One region of the Streptomyces sp. NPDC034111 genome, then DNA from elsewhere that is predicted to be linked to it. Evidence: riboswitches for the same ligand, from Rfam matches in the RefSeq annotation. Region 1 holds a riboswitch; the other holds the start of a gene.

What was found. Region 1 has a riboswitch for glycine ahead of gcvT (glycine cleavage system aminomethyltransferase GcvT). Riboswitches for the same ligand answer to the same signal wherever they lie in the genome.
Region 2: another riboswitch for glycine. It lies ahead of gcvP (aminomethyl-transferring glycine dehydrogenase); the one in region 1 lies ahead of gcvT (glycine cleavage system aminomethyltransferase GcvT).

What each region holds. Positions count from the first base shown of each region.
Region 1 covers NZ_JBVIST010000024.1:279-7,472, forward strand. Annotated here, with positions in the region: gene gcvH (glycine cleavage system protein GcvH) at 1-234, opposite strand, end outside; gene gcvT (glycine cleavage system aminomethyltransferase GcvT) at 364-1,491, opposite strand; glycine riboswitch at 1,525-1,642, opposite strand; glycine riboswitch at 1,643-1,738, opposite strand; gene ACZ55A_RS33480 (AAA family ATPase) at 1,951-2,679, shown strand; gene ACZ55A_RS33485 (enhanced serine sensitivity protein SseB) at 2,839-3,645, shown strand; gene ACZ55A_RS33490 (enhanced serine sensitivity protein SseB C-terminal domain-containing protein) at 3,706-4,506, shown strand; gene ACZ55A_RS33495 (ABC transporter permease) at 4,939-5,937, shown strand; gene ACZ55A_RS33500 (ABC transporter substrate-binding protein) at 6,026-7,194, shown strand, end outside.
Region 2 covers NZ_JBVIST010000016.1:171,906-179,099, forward strand. Annotated here, with positions in the region: gene ACZ55A_RS28650 (DUF5999 family protein) at 132-326, shown strand; gene gcvP (aminomethyl-transferring glycine dehydrogenase) at 429-3,314, opposite strand; glycine riboswitch at 3,502-3,599, opposite strand; gene ACZ55A_RS28660 (PRC-barrel domain-containing protein) at 3,714-4,118, shown strand; gene ACZ55A_RS28665 (DNA polymerase IV) at 4,007-5,479, opposite strand; gene ACZ55A_RS28670 (MerR family transcriptional regulator) at 5,547-6,152, opposite strand; gene ACZ55A_RS28675 (bifunctional nuclease family protein) at 6,349-6,822, opposite strand; gene ftsR (transcriptional regulator FtsR) at 6,879-7,194, opposite strand, start outside.

The sequences.
Region 1 (7,194 bases):
GATGATCTCGCCGTCCACGGGCGCGTAGAGGTCGCTGACCGACTTGGTCGACTCCAGCTCACCGCAGGTCTCGCCCGCCGTGATCGTCGAGCCGACCTCAGGAAGGTCCACGTACACCACGTCGCCGAGCGCGTTGGCCGCGTGCTCGGTGATGCCGACCGTCGAGACGCCGTCCTCGGCGCCCGACAGCCACTCGTGCTCCTTGCTGTAGCGCAGCTGCTGGGGGTTGCTCATGGCTCGATTCTCCTGTACGCGAGGGTGTGATCGTGAATGGGGGCACCTCCCGGACGAAGTCCGGGGGAGCGTCTTGCACAGTGAGACGCGCGGGGGCGCGCCGCTGCCCGGTCCGCCGTGCGGGAACCGTTACTTCTGCCGCTTGTAGAAGGGCAGGGCGACGACCTCGTACGGCTCATGGCTTCCACGGATGTCCACGCAGACACCCTCGGTGCCCGGTGTGGCGTAGGCCGCATCGACGTAGGCGATGGCGATCGGCTTGCCGAGCGTGGGGGAGGGGGCCCCGGAGGTGACCTCGCCGATGACCGTGCCGTCGGCGGTGACGACGGAGTAGCCGGCGCGCGGCACCCGGCGGCCCTCGGCGATCAGACCGACCAGCTTGCGCGGCGGGCTGGTCTCGGCGCGCTCGGCGGCCGCCGTCAGCGCGTCGCGGCCCACGAAGGCACCGTTGTTGGTGGTCTTCTCGAACTTCACCACCCGGCCCAGGCCCGCGTCGAACGGCGTGGTCGCGGTGGTCAGCTCATGCCCGTACAGCGGCATGCCCGCCTCCAGGCGCAGCGTGTCGCGGCAGGACAGGCCGCAGGGGACCAGACCGGCGTCCTTGCCGGCCTCGGTCAGCGCCTCCCAGAGGGCGACCGCGTCCGCCGGCCGGACGAACAGCTCGAAGCCGTCCTCGCCGGTGTACCCCGTACGGGCGATCAGCGCCTGGACACCGGCGACCGTGCCCGGCAGGCCCGCGTAGTACTTCAGACCGTCCAGGTCGGCGTCCGTCACCTTCTTGAGGATGCCGGGGGACTCCGGGCCCTGCACCGCGATCAGCGCGTAGGCGTCCCGGTCGTCGCGGATCGCGGCGTCGAAGCCGCCCGCGCGGGAGGTCAGCGCGTCCAGCACCACCTGGGCGTTGGAGGCGTTGGCGACGACCATGTACTCCTCGTCGGCGAGGCGGTAGACGATCAGGTCGTCGAGGATGCCGCCCTCGGCCTCACAGATCATGGTGTAGCGGGCGCGGCCGGTCTTGAGGGCGCCGATGTTGCCGACCAGCGCGTAGTCGAGGAGAGCGCCGGCCTGCGGGCCGGTGACGGTGATCTCGCCCATGTGGGAGAGGTCGAAGAGGCCGGCGCGGGTGCGGACGGCGACATGTTCGTCGCGCTCGCTGCTGTAGCGCAGCGGCATGTCCCAGCCGGCGAAGTCGGTCATGGTGGCGCCGAGCGCGCGATGGGTGGCATCCAGCGCGGTGCGGCGGGGGGCATCAGTCATGGTTCTGGGCTCCCAGGCATGGGTGACAAGACGTTCTCCCCATCTGTCATCGGAACCTGAGAGGTTCACCGGGATCCCGCGAACGGACCCGGTTTGCACCTTGGGTGGAGCCGCCCCTTCAGCCGGGCAGTGGCTCGCTTTTCAGATCTGCCTCGCCCGCGCGGTATAGGGGCCTGAGAGATTCAAGGGAGGACTTGCTCCTTCGGCGCCCCGCCGTGGCGGCCGGGGACTCTCCCGCGCGGATTCAAGCGGCCGGTATGGAGTTGGCGGTGCACGGGTGAAACGGGATGTGCACGTGGCGGCCACATCATTGCACGGGATCGCCCGGGGGAGGAGTCCCGGTCGCCGTCCCGTTCCCGACGTGGGCGGATCGGGATGCACCTTGATGAGCATTACCTTTTCTTGACACTCTGCGGGTAAGGGACGGACTCAGGCCGGACCGGAATGGACGGGGAGGCGATCACGGTGCACAGGGACGCGGCATTCGCGGCCACATCAGGGGCCGTACCGCCGGACACCGCGCCGGTGGCGGCCCCCGCCGTGCGCCGGACCGGCCGGCGGCGGCACTCCGTCGTACGGCCCGGGCGCAGCGACCGGGTCGTGGACCTGCGCGGCGAGGGGCGCGCCGGGAGCACCGCCGAGCTGCGGTTCCCGGCCGGTGACCTGGTCGTGGTCTCCGGTCTGCCGGGCAGCGGCAAGAGCACCCTGATGCACCGGGTGGTGCCGCCGCTGGACGGTCGCGGCGCCGTGGTGCACCGGATCGATTCGCAGGACGTACGTGAGCACTGGGAGCGCGGCAGGCTGCGCCGGCTGCCGTACGGCCTGTACCGCCCGCTGGTACGGGCCGCGCACTATCTGGCGCTGGGCAGGGCGCTGCGCTCCGGCGACAGCGTGGTGGTGCACGACTGCGGGTCGCTGTCGTGGGTGCGCCGCTGGATCGCGTGGTCGGCCGGGCGCCGTGGCCGCGGGCTGCATCTGCTGCTGCTCGATGTTCCGCCGGAGGTGGCGCGCTCCGGGCAGGAGGCGCGTGGCCGCGGGGTGTCGGGGTACGCCTTCGGCCGGCACCTGAGGGCGGTGGGACGGCTGGTCGGCGCGGCGGAGTCGGCCGCGCTGCCGAAGGGGTTCGGCTCGGCGGTACTTCTCGACCGCCGGTCGGCGAGCGCCCTGGAGACGCTCAGCTTCCACTGAGCGGAACCCCACTGAGTGGACCGAGTGGACCACTGGGTGGACCGCTGAGCGGACCGCCATTTCCGGCCACCTCGCGGACCCGGCCCCGTACGGTCCGCCCCGGACCTTCTCGTCTAGGGTCTTTGGCCAGGTAGCGCGGTTTGGAACGGGTGGATGCAGATGAACTTTCCGGAGCAGGGGATTCCGCAACTGGCATGGCCGGCGAACGAGCTCGAAGAGGTGCTGGCCGCGTCGGTCGGGCACCCGGGCGCCGGCGGCCGGATCGTCGAGGTGCTGGGCCGCAGCCGGCTGTGGGTGCCGCTGCCCAACGGCGGCGGCCCGGAGAGCGCGGGCCTCGGTGCCCGCGGCCTGGATCTGCCCACCGTCGAGATCGGCGGTGCGGCCTATGTCCCCGTCTACAGCTCCGAGCAGGAGTTTCTGCGGGTCGTCGGCTCGCATATGTCCTTCACCGTGGCCCCGGCCCGGGAGTTCGCCCGCGGACTGCCGCCGACGATCGGGATCGCGGTCAACCCGGACGGCACGGTCGGCGTACCGCTTCCGCCGCCCGCGGTGGCCGAATTGTGCCGGGAGGGACGTCCAGGACCTCAGGAATCCACCGGACTGCCGAGCGGCGGACGGGTGCGGCTCTTCGAACCGGACTGGCAGGACGAGCCGGTGGACTTCCTGGCCGCAGCCGGACTGGAGTTCTCCGGTGCCGGAATTGTCCTGAGTGCCCGGCGTGCCCTGGCTAGTGTCGAGGGCGACACGCCCGCGCTGTTCGTCGGTGTTCAGGTCGCCGCGGCACCCGCCGCGCTGCACGACGGCAGCGCCCGCGCGACGGTGCTCACGGCCCTCGGACGTGCGCTCGGCGCGGTACCGGTGCCCTGGCCGGTGCAGCTGGTGATGCTCGATCTCGCCCTCGGCGACCCGGTCGCCGACTGGCTGCTGGAGCGCGTACGGCCCTTCTACTCTCGGGACCACTCGTAAGCTGGTTGGATGACGCGCGGGCGCACCCACACGTGCCCTGCCGAGAGAAGGGACGGACACGTGAGCGCGGGTGCGCATCAGGGGCCGGCGGCGGCCGGACAGCTGGAGCAGTTGCTGCAGCAGGTCTCGCCCGGCCGGTACGACGCCTATGAGGCGCTGCTGCATGCGCTCGCCGCGGGCCAGGTATGGATGCTGCTCTGGCACGGCCGGGCCGGTTCGCCCGAGGCGCAGTACGGAAACATGGAGGTCGACGGCCTCGGCTATGCGCCGTGTGTGACCTCCGCGCCCGAACTCGCCGCCTCCGGCTGGAACCGCGACCACGAGGTCGTCAGCGGCCTGGAGATCGCCGGTTCACTCTTCCCCGACCGCTGGGGGCTATGGCTCAATCCGCACTCTCCCGGCGGCGGGGTCGGCATCCCCTGGCTCGATCTGCGCCGGATCGCCGGCGGTCTCGACCGGCTGCCCGCCGGGCCGCTGCGGATCTCCGAACCGGTCATCGACATCCCGCAGTTCTACGCCCTGCTCGCGCAGAACGCCCACCGCACGCCCGCCGTCCGGTCCTTGCGCCGGGCCTGGGTGCAGCCCGCCCTCGGCGCCCCGTATCTGGCGATCGGGCTGGATCTGTACGACACCGGCCAACAAGCGGTGGATTCCGCCCGGTTGATGATCCAGCAGTCGATCGGCGCGGTTCCGGACGGCCTGCCGGTCTCCACGGTCGCGCTGAACGACGAGTACGACCCGGTCGGGATGTGGATGCGGGCTTCGGCGCGCCCGTTCTTCGACCGTGACGGCTACGCCCAGCCGCCGGGGCAGCCCGCCCCCGCGCCCTCGTACGGCTACGGCTACCCAAGGGCCTACTGACAGCCTGTCCCGCCCACCGGAGCGTGTCGCTCCGGTGTCGCCCCTGGGGCGAATTCGCCCTGTATTCCCCGCGGTTGAGGCGTACTCCCGCGGCCTCACGCCCCGCTCAGCCCGCACGTCTGTCCGTATAACGGAATGCCGTGGAGCACATCACAGTTACGCATCCTTTCCCGGTCAGGGCTGGTGACTGATCGCGAAGGGGATGAAGACTCCGGAAACAACAGGGCCTCGGTCCTTTGTACGAGCGTCATCGAGCGTCATCCCGCACGGCTTCGCGTGAACTTTCAGATTTCCGCAAGACCACCTTCCGCGACGCCCACCGGACTTGCACCGAATTGCACCATTGCTCCATTGCACCAGTGATGTGAATCAGGCCGCTACCGCGGCGGGCAAGTGGCCGGCCACCGTCGGCCGAGAGGGGTCAAAGGCACCGTGACCACACCGATCGAGACCACCGGGGCGGCTGCCGAGGCGCAGCCGGAAGCGGTGCTGAAAGGCGTGGAGGGCAAGCGCATCGAGGGGCGCTCGCTCGGTCAGATCGCATGGCTGCGCTTCCGGCGGGACAAGGTCGCGGTGGCGGGTGCCATCGTTGTCATCCTGCTCATCGTCATCGCCGCACTCTCCCGCCCCCTCCAGGCCCTGCTGGGCCTGGACCCGAACAGCCCCAACCAGTCGCTGATCGACCCCAACACCACGCTTCCCAAGGGGGACTTGGGCGGCATGAGCGGGGACCACCCGCTCGGTGTGGACCCCAAGTTCGGCCGCGATCTGCTCGCCCGGATTCTGGAGGGCTCCTGGGTGTCGCTGATCGTGGCGTTCGGCGCGACGCTGCTGTCGGTCGCTATCGGCACCGTCCTCGGGGTGGTCGCCGGCTTCTACCGCGGACGGGTGGACGCCTTCATCAGCCGGATGATGGACGTCTTCCTGGCCTTCCCGCTGCTGCTGTTCGCCATCGCGATCTCCGCCTCGCTCCAGGGCGGCGCCTTCGGCCTGGAGGGCCTGCCGCTGCACATCTCGGTGCTGATCTTCGTGATCGGCTTCTTCAACTGGCCGTACATGGGCCGGATCGTGCGCGCCCAGACGCTGTCGCTGCGGGAGAGGGAATTCGTGGACGCCGCCCGCGGCATGGGTGCGCGCGGGCCGTTCATCCTCTTCCGCGAGCTGCTGCCCAACCTGGTGGGGCCGATCATCGTCTACTCGACGCTGCTGATCCCCTCCAACATCCTCTTCGAGGCGGCGCTGAGCTTCCTTGGCGTCGGTATCCAGCCGCCCCAGGCGTCCTGGGGCGGCATGCTCAACCAGGCGGTCAAGTACTACGAGGTCGATCCGCAGTACATGATCGTCCCCGGCCTTGCGATCTTCGTCACCGTGCTCGCCTTCAACCTGCTCGGTGACGGTCTGAGGGACGCGCTGGACCCGCGCAGCCGCTGACGGCCCCGCCGGATATCCGACCAGACGCCTCATCTGCGTTTTTGAAGTTTCGACGTTTCTCGACTGAACGAAGGGGACACCGACCATCATGCGAAGGTCAGTTCCGGTCGCGGCGATAGCGGCCATCACCAGTGCGGGCCTTTTGCTGGCCGGCTGCAGCGGAGGCAAGGGCTCCTCGGACGGTTCGTCGGAGGCCAACGCCGCCACCAAGGGCATCGTCAACGCCTCGGACGAGAAGGGCGGCACGGTCACCTACGCGATCAGCGACGCCCCCGAGTCGTTCGACCCGGGCAACACCTACTACGCCTTCATCTACAACTTCAGCCGGCTCTACGCGCGCCCGCTGACCACCTTCAAGCCGGGCCCCGGCACCAAGGGCAACGAGCTGGTCCCGGACCTCGCCGAGTCGATGGGCAAGCCCAGCGACGGCGGCAAGACCTGGACGTACAAGCTCCGCAAGGGCGTCAAGTACGACGACGGCTCCACCGTGACCTCGCAGGACGTCAAGTACGCCGTCGAGCGCTCCAACTTCGCGCGTGACACGCTCTCGCTCGGCCCGAACTACTTCCAGCAGTTCCTCAAGGACAACGACGGCGGCTACAAGGGTCCGTACAAGGACAAGAGCAAGGCCGGCCTGAAGTCCATCGAGACGCCGGACGACCAGACGATCGTCTTCCACCTGAAGAAGCCGTTCGCCGAGTTCGACTACCTGGTCAGCGCCCCGCAGACGGCCCCGGTCCCGCAGGCCAAGGACAAGGGCGCGGACTACACCAAGTCCGTGCTCTCCACCGGCTCGTACAAGTTCCAGAGCTACGAGGAGGGCAAGCAGCTCACCCTCGTCCGTAACCCCCAGTGGTCCGCGAAGACCGACCCGCTGCGCAAGCAGCTGCCGGAGAAGATCGTCCTCAAGCTGAAGGTCGCCCAGTCGACCATCGACAAGGACCTCCAGTCCGGCAACACCCTGGTCGACCTGGCCGGACGCGGTGTGGACGGCCAGACCCAGGCCCAGCTGCTGACCGACTCCAAGGCGAAGGCCAACACCGACAACGCGCTCGGTCAGCGCCTGGTCTACACGGCGATCAACACCAAGGCGAAGCCGTTCGACAACCTCGAGTGCCGCAAGGCCGTCGAGTACGCGATCGACAAGAAGGCCGTACAGACCTCGCTCGGCGGCCCGATCCGCGGTGAGATCGCCTCCACGGTCCTGCCGACCGACATCGACGGCTACCAGAAGTACGACCTGTACCCGCAGAAGTA
Region 2 (7,194 bases), on a different contig from region 1:
GCTGCTGCGAAATCCCTGCGGAATCCCGTCCGTAGGGCAACACTGGAACCGACCGATGAAACGGGGGAGCGGCCATGACCACCTCGTCGAGCCGCACGACGTTCACCACACCGCAGCGAAAGACAACTTCCATGTGTCAGCACCAACCGCCCTGCCCGTCAGCAGACTCCACCGACCGGGAGGCTGCACACCTTGTGGCGCACCACCCGGAGCAGGGCTGGAGCCTGCTCTGCAACGGCGTCCTGCTCTTCGAGGACACCGGTGAGCTGCTGCCGGACGGGCAGGTCATCGCCCCGCACCGGACCCGGGCCACCGCAGCGGCCTGATCCGCGAGCGTCCGGCACGTACCACAGGGCCCCCGGCAGATCTGCCGAGGGCCCTTGATGTTGCCCGGACGGGTCAATGGTGCCCGGACGGGTCAGTGCTGCTCAGTTGTCGTACTCGTCCAGCGGCGGGCAGGAGCAGACGAGGTTACGGTCACCGAAGGCGCCGTCGATCCGGCGCACCGGCGGCCAGTACTTCTCCGCCGCCTCGACACCGGCCGGGAAGACGGCCTCCTCCCGGCTGTAGGGGTGGGTCCAGTCGCCGCCGAGCGACGCCGCGGTGTGCGGGGCGTTGCGCAGCGGGTTGTCGTCCTTGTCCCACTCCCCCGAGCCGACCTTCTCGATCTCCGCGCGGATGGCGATCATCGCGTCGCAGAACCGGTCCAGCTCGTCCAGGTCCTCACTCTCGGTCGGCTCGATCATCAGCGTGCCGGCCACCGGGAAGGACATCGTCGGCGCGTGGAAGCCGTAGTCGATGAGCCGCTTGGCGACATCGTCGATGCTCACGCCGGTCGCCTTGGTCAGCGGCCGGACGTCGATGATGCACTCGTGCGCGACCAGGCCGCCGGGGCCGGTGTAGAGCACGGGGTAGTGCGGTTCCAGGCGCTTGGCGATGTAGTTGGCGCTCAGTACCGCCACCTGGGTGGCGCGCTTGAGGCCTTCCCCGCCCATGAGGCGGACGTACGCCCAGGAGATCGGCAGGATGCCGGCCGAGCCCCACGGAGCCGCGGAGATCGGTCCGACGCCCGTCTCGGGGCCCGCTGCGGGCTGCAACGGGTGGTTGGGCAGGTACGGCGCCAGGTGGGCGCGTACGCCGACCGGGCCGACACCGGGGCCGCCGCCGCCGTGCGGGATGCAGAAGGTCTTGTGCAGGTTCAGGTGCGAGACATCGCCGCCGAACTTGCCGGGCTCGGCGAGGCCGACCAGCGCGTTGAGGTTGGCGCCGTCCACGTAGACCTGGCCGCCGGCCTCGTGCACCGCGGCGCAGATCTGGGTGATGTGCTCCTCGAACACGCCGTGCGTGGACGGGTAGGTGACCATCAGGACCGCGAGCTCGTCACGGTGCTTCTCGATCTTGGCGTGCAGATCGTCGGCGTCGACCTCGCCGTCCTCGCCGGTCTTGACGACGACGACCTTCATCCCGGCCATCACGGCGCTGGCGGCGTTGGTGCCGTGCGCCGAAGAGGGGATCAGGCAGACGGTGCGCTGCTCGTCACCGTTGGCGCGGTGGTAGGCGCGGACGGCCAGCAGACCGGCCAGCTCGCCCTGCGATCCGGCGTTCGGCTGGATGGAGACCTTGTCGTAGCCGGTGACGGTGGCCAGCCGCTCCTCCAGCTCCTGGATCAGCGTGAGGTAGCCCTCGGCCTGGTCGGCCGGTGCGAAGGGGTGCAGCTGGCCGAACGCGGGCCAGGTGACCGGCTCCATCTCGGTGGTGGCGTTCAGCTTCATGGTGCAGGAGCCGAGCGGGATCATGCCCCGGTCCAGTGCGTAGTCCTTGTCCGCGAGGGTGCGCAGGTAGCGCAGCATCGCGGTCTCGGAGCGGTACTGGTGGAAGACCGGGTGGGCGAGGTAGTCGTCGCTGCGCAGCAGCGTCTGCGGCAGCGTGTCGGCGGCGGTCGCGTCCAGCTGCTCGACATCGCCCTGCACGCCGAAGGCGCTCCAGACGCCGGCCAGCTGCGCGCGTCCGGTGGTCTCGTCGCAGGCGATGCCGACCAGGTCGGCGTCGACCTGCCGGAGGTTGATACCGGCCTCGCGGGCGGCGGCGACGACCTCGGCGGCCCGGCCGGGCACCCGGGCGGTCAGGGTGTCGAAGTACGCGTCGTGGACGATCTCCACGCCGCCGGCCCGCAGGCCCTCGGCGAGCACCGTGGCGTAGCGGTGGGTGCGCCGGGCGATGGTCCGCAGGCCCTCGGGACCGTGGTAGACGGCGTACATGCCGGCCATGACGGCGAGCAGCACCTGCGCGGTGCAGATGTTGCTGGTGGCCTTCTCACGGCGGATGTGCTGCTCACGGGTCTGGAGCGCGAGACGGTAGGCCTTGTTGCCGTCGGCGTCGACGGAGACGCCCACCAGGCGGCCGGGCAGGCTGCGGGCGAACTGCTCGCGTACGGCCATGAAGCCGGCGTGCGGTCCGCCGAAGCCCATCGGGACGCCGAAGCGCTGGGTGGTGCCGACGGCGATGTCCGCGCCGAGCTCGCCGGGCGAGGTCAGCAGCGTCAGGGCGAGCAGATCGGCGGCCACGGTGACGATCGCGCCCAGCTCATGGGCCTGCTCGATGACGGCACGCGGGTCGCGCACCGCGCCGGAGGCGCCAGGGTACTGGAGCAGCACGCCGAAGACGCCACGCTCGGCGATCTCGGCGGGGATGCCGTCGGACAGGTCCGCGACGACGACCTCGACGCCGGTCGGCTCGGCGCGGGTCTCGATCACGGCGATGGTCTGCGGCAGACAGTCGGCGTCGACCAGGAAGACGCCCTGCTTGACCTTGCCGACCCGGCGGGCCAGCGACATCGCCTCGGCGGCGGCGGTGCCCTCGTCCAGCAGGGAGGCGCCGGAGGTCGGCAGGCCGGTGAGGTCGGCCACCACCGTCTGGAAGTTCAGCAGCGCCTCCAGGCGGCCCTGCGAGATCTCCGGCTGGTAGGGGGTGTACGCGGTGTACCAGGCCGGGTTCTCCATGACGTTGCGCAGGATCACCGGCGGGGTGAACGTGCCGTAGTAGCCCAGGCCGATCATGGACGACAGCACCTGGTTGCGCTCCGCCAGGCCGTGCAGCTCCTGGAGGACCTCGGCCTCGGTACGCGCCTGCGGCAGGCCGAGCGCCTCCGCGCTCTTGATCACGTCGGGGACCGCGGTGGCGGTGAGCTCGTCCAGCGACCCGAAACCGACGTGCGCGAGCATCTTGGCCTGCGCCTCGTGGTCGGGGCCGATGTGCCGGTGCTCGAAGGGGATGCCGCGTTCAAGCTCGGTCAAGGAGATGCGATTGGTGGTCATCTGCGGGGGCCTCCTGGTCGTACGACCTACGAGGGGCACCACGGCGCGGGTGCCCGGACGGCCTCCCCCTCTGTCATCTCAACCTGAGAGCTTCACCGGGCCGCACAAGGCGGACCGGCTTTCACCGTCGGTGAGGAGGGGTCCCGGTGCTGTGCCTTCCGTGGCCCGCCCTGCTTTCCAGAGTGACCTCGTCCATGCGGTACGTGTGCCTGAGAGATTCCGGGGAGGATTTGCTCCTTCGGCGCCCTGGTCGCGAACGACAAAGGACTCTCCCGCATGGGGTCTGCGGCCATTGGCCAGCCTACCAGCGCACCACTCGCAGGATCCTTCGAGTGGCCAGGGCATGAAATGTGCCGTTTGGTAGTTGTCACAGGGCAGTTGCGACCAATTGGAGGGGCCGTGCAAACCGATATCGATCCCCGGAGCCTGATCGGCCGCAAAGCGTTCGACCGTAACGGCGCGAAAATAGGCACGATCGACGAGGTCTACCTCGACGACGCCACGGGGGAACCGGAGTGGGCGGCCGTACGCACCGGACTCTTCGGCCGGGATGCGTTCGTTCCCCTGGAGCCCAGCAAAATGGTCGGTGAGGGCCTGCACATCCCCTACGACCGCAAGCTGATCAAGGACGCCCCTGACTTCGGCGTGGGCCGCCATCTCTCCCCCGAGCAGGAGCTTCAGCTCTACCACCACTACCGGCTGGATATCTCCTCGCCGGAACCGGACACCGGCTCGGTGTCCTCCGGCAACTCGGGCGGCGCCGACGACAAGGACTTCGGCAAGATCGCCGGCTCGGACGACTGAGCGCCTTCCGGCCCTCCGCCCACCAGCGGCAGTGGTTCACCCGGCCGCAGCGCCGGGTCCTCGACGGCAAAGGTCCGCACCCTCCCCGGTGCGGACCACGGCGTCTCGAAGCGTACGGTCACTCTGCCCACCCCGCTCCCCTGCACCCAGCCGGCGCCGTACTCGTCGTGCACCACGTCGAGCCCCGGGTGCCAGCGCCGCGGCCGCTCCTCCTCGCGCTCACCGCCGCCGGCGTCCTCCCCGGCGGGCTCCGGTGCGGCCTTCGCCAGCTCCTCGGCCTCCCGCTCCGTCGCCAGCTGCGCGAAGAGATCCTCCTGGGTGAAGTCGGCCAGCCCGCTGATGCCCACGCCCAGCAGCCGCACGCCGCCTGTGGTGTCCACCAGATCCAGCAGGCGGACCGCGGCCTCCCGGATGACCGCGGGATCGTCGGTGGGCCCGCGCAGCGTGTCGGAGCGGGTCAGCGTCGAGAAGTCGTAGTTGCGGACCTTGATGACCACCGTGCGCCCTGAGCGCCCCGCCTCGCGCAGCCGGTGGACGCAGCGGTCGGCCAGCCGCAGCACCTCGGTGCGCACCCGCGTCCGGTCGGTCAGATCGACCTCGAAGGTGTCCTCCACCGAGATGGACTTGGCATCCCGCTCGGCCACCACGGGACGGTCGTCCTGGCCCAGCGCCATCGCATACAGCCCCGCGCCATGAGCCTTGCCCAGCAGCCGCACCAGCTCCGCCTCACCGGCCTCCGCGGTCTCCGCGACGGTGTGGATCCCGGCCCGGCGCAGCGTCTCGGCCGTCGCGGGGCCCACCCCGGGCAGTGTCCGTACCGGCATCGGCCCCAGCAGCTCTCGCTCGGTGCCCGGCTCGATCACCACCAGGCCGTTCGGCTTGGCCGCCTCCGAGGCGATCTTCGCGAGCATCTTGGCGCCGGCCAGTCCCACCGAACCCGTCAGGCCCGTTTGCGACCGGATGTCGCGCCGCAGCTGCTCCCCCACGGCCCGTACGGCTTCCGTCTCCGTCGGCACCCCGCCCGCCTCCAGGTCCACGAAGGCCTCGTCCAGGCTCAGCGGCTCCACGAGCGGCGACAGCTCGTGCAGCAGCTCCATCACGCGTTCACTCACCTGGCGGTAGAGGGTGAAGCGGGGACTGAGGTAGGCGGCGTTGGGGCACAGCCGGCGCGCCTGGGCCGTGGGCATCGCGGAGCGGATCCCGAAGACCCGGGCCTCGTACGACGCCGTGGCGACGACCCCCCGCGGACCGATCCCGCCGACCACGACCGGCTTGCCGCGCAGGCTCGGCTTGGCCGCCTGCTCGGCGGCCGCGTAGAACGCATCCATGTCCAGATGCAGAATCGTCGGCGCGGCTCTCACATCTCCGATGCTGCCGCATGGCACTGACAATCGACCCGATGCCGGGCCGGTGACCGGGTACGGAGGCTCAGCCAGCCCGGTTGCGCCGCCGCGCCAGCTCGTCGTGCGGGTTCTTCCCGACCAGTGTCTCGCCGGTGTCCACGCGCTCCCCGTGGAGCTGTGACAGCGCGCCCTCCACGTCCCGCCAGACCACGCCGACCGCGATGCCGAAGACGCCCTGACCGCCCTGGAGCAGATCGACGACCTGGTCGGGCGAGGTGCACTCGTAGACCGTGGCGCCATCGCTCATCAGCGTCATCCGCGTCAGATCCGCCAGCCCCCGCGCACGCAGGTGCTGGACGGCGGTGCGGATGTTCTGTAGCGACACCCCGGTGTCCAGCAGCCGCTTGACGATCTTCAGGACGACGACGTCCCGGAAGCTGTAGAGCCGCTGGGTGCCCGAGCCGTATGCCGGCCGGATGCTGGGCTCGACCAGGCCCGTACGGGCCCAGTAGTCGAGCTGCCGGTAGGTGATGCCCGCTGCCGCACAGGCGGTCGGGCCGCGATAGCCGATGTTCTGGGCCTCGCAGTCCCCCGACACCGCCGCGGCGGGTGCCGGGGCATGGTTCGCCGTCGCGCCCGCGTGGAGCGGCAACGCCCCTTCCGCCGCCGTACCGTCGCCGGTGATTGCCACGCCGCCCTCCGTCCTCCACGTCCCGGACGGGACCTGCCATATCGACGGTATGCAGTCACTGGGGGTGCGTCAACGATCGCCGCGCTCGCCACGCCGAGTGATAATCACCCTACGAGTGGTTTCTCGTGACCTCGCGCGGGGAATGGCTAAATAGTTTGGCCGGAATCAGCCCCTTCGCCCGGCCGGAGTCACCGGATCACTGGCTGTTGGTGCCGAAGTCCTCGGGCGAGATCTGGTCGAGGAACTCGCGGAACTTCTCCACCTCGTCCTCCTGCTCGTCCGGGATGGCGATCCCCGCGTCGTCCAGCACACCATCCGTACCGAAGATCGGCGTTCCGGTGCGCAGCGCCAGCGCTATGGCGTCGGACGGACGCGCACTGACCTCCACCCCGCTGGCGAAGACCAGTTCGGCATAGAAAACCCCCTCGCGCAGGTCCGTGATCCGGACCTGCGTCAGCTCCTGGCCCACCGCTTCGAGCACATCCTTGAAGAGGTCGTGCGTCAGCGGCCTGGCAGGGACCATGCCCTGCTGGGCAAAGGCGATGGCGGTGGCCTCCCCCGGCCCGATCCAAATGGGCAGGTAACGGTCGCCTCCCACCTCCCGCAGGAGCACGATCGGTTGGCTGGAAGGCATTTCCACCCGGACACCCACGACGTCGAGCTCGTTCACACAGCAACCCTAGGACGTGCCCGGCAGGTTTGGGTAGTCGGGCACTCATTTGCTCACTACGGCCGGACCCGCAGAGCGCTCTGCACCAGCGCCGCATGCAGCCGTACGGACAGCGTCGCCAGCTCCTTGGCGGTGGCCTCGGCATGGGCCCTGGTCTGCGGATTACGGTGCCTCCGAAGGGGTGCAACGACCTGTTCGACCAAGCCGGCCTCACGCTCGGCAGCCGCCTTCACGGCACGCAGATGCCGCGGCTCCAGACCGAAACGGCCCAGGTCCGCGACGAGTTTGGCGATGGTGACCGCCTCGATGTCGTATCCACCGTCCGCATGGGGGACGATGAGTCCGTACGACTCCCAGTCGGCGAGCGCCGCC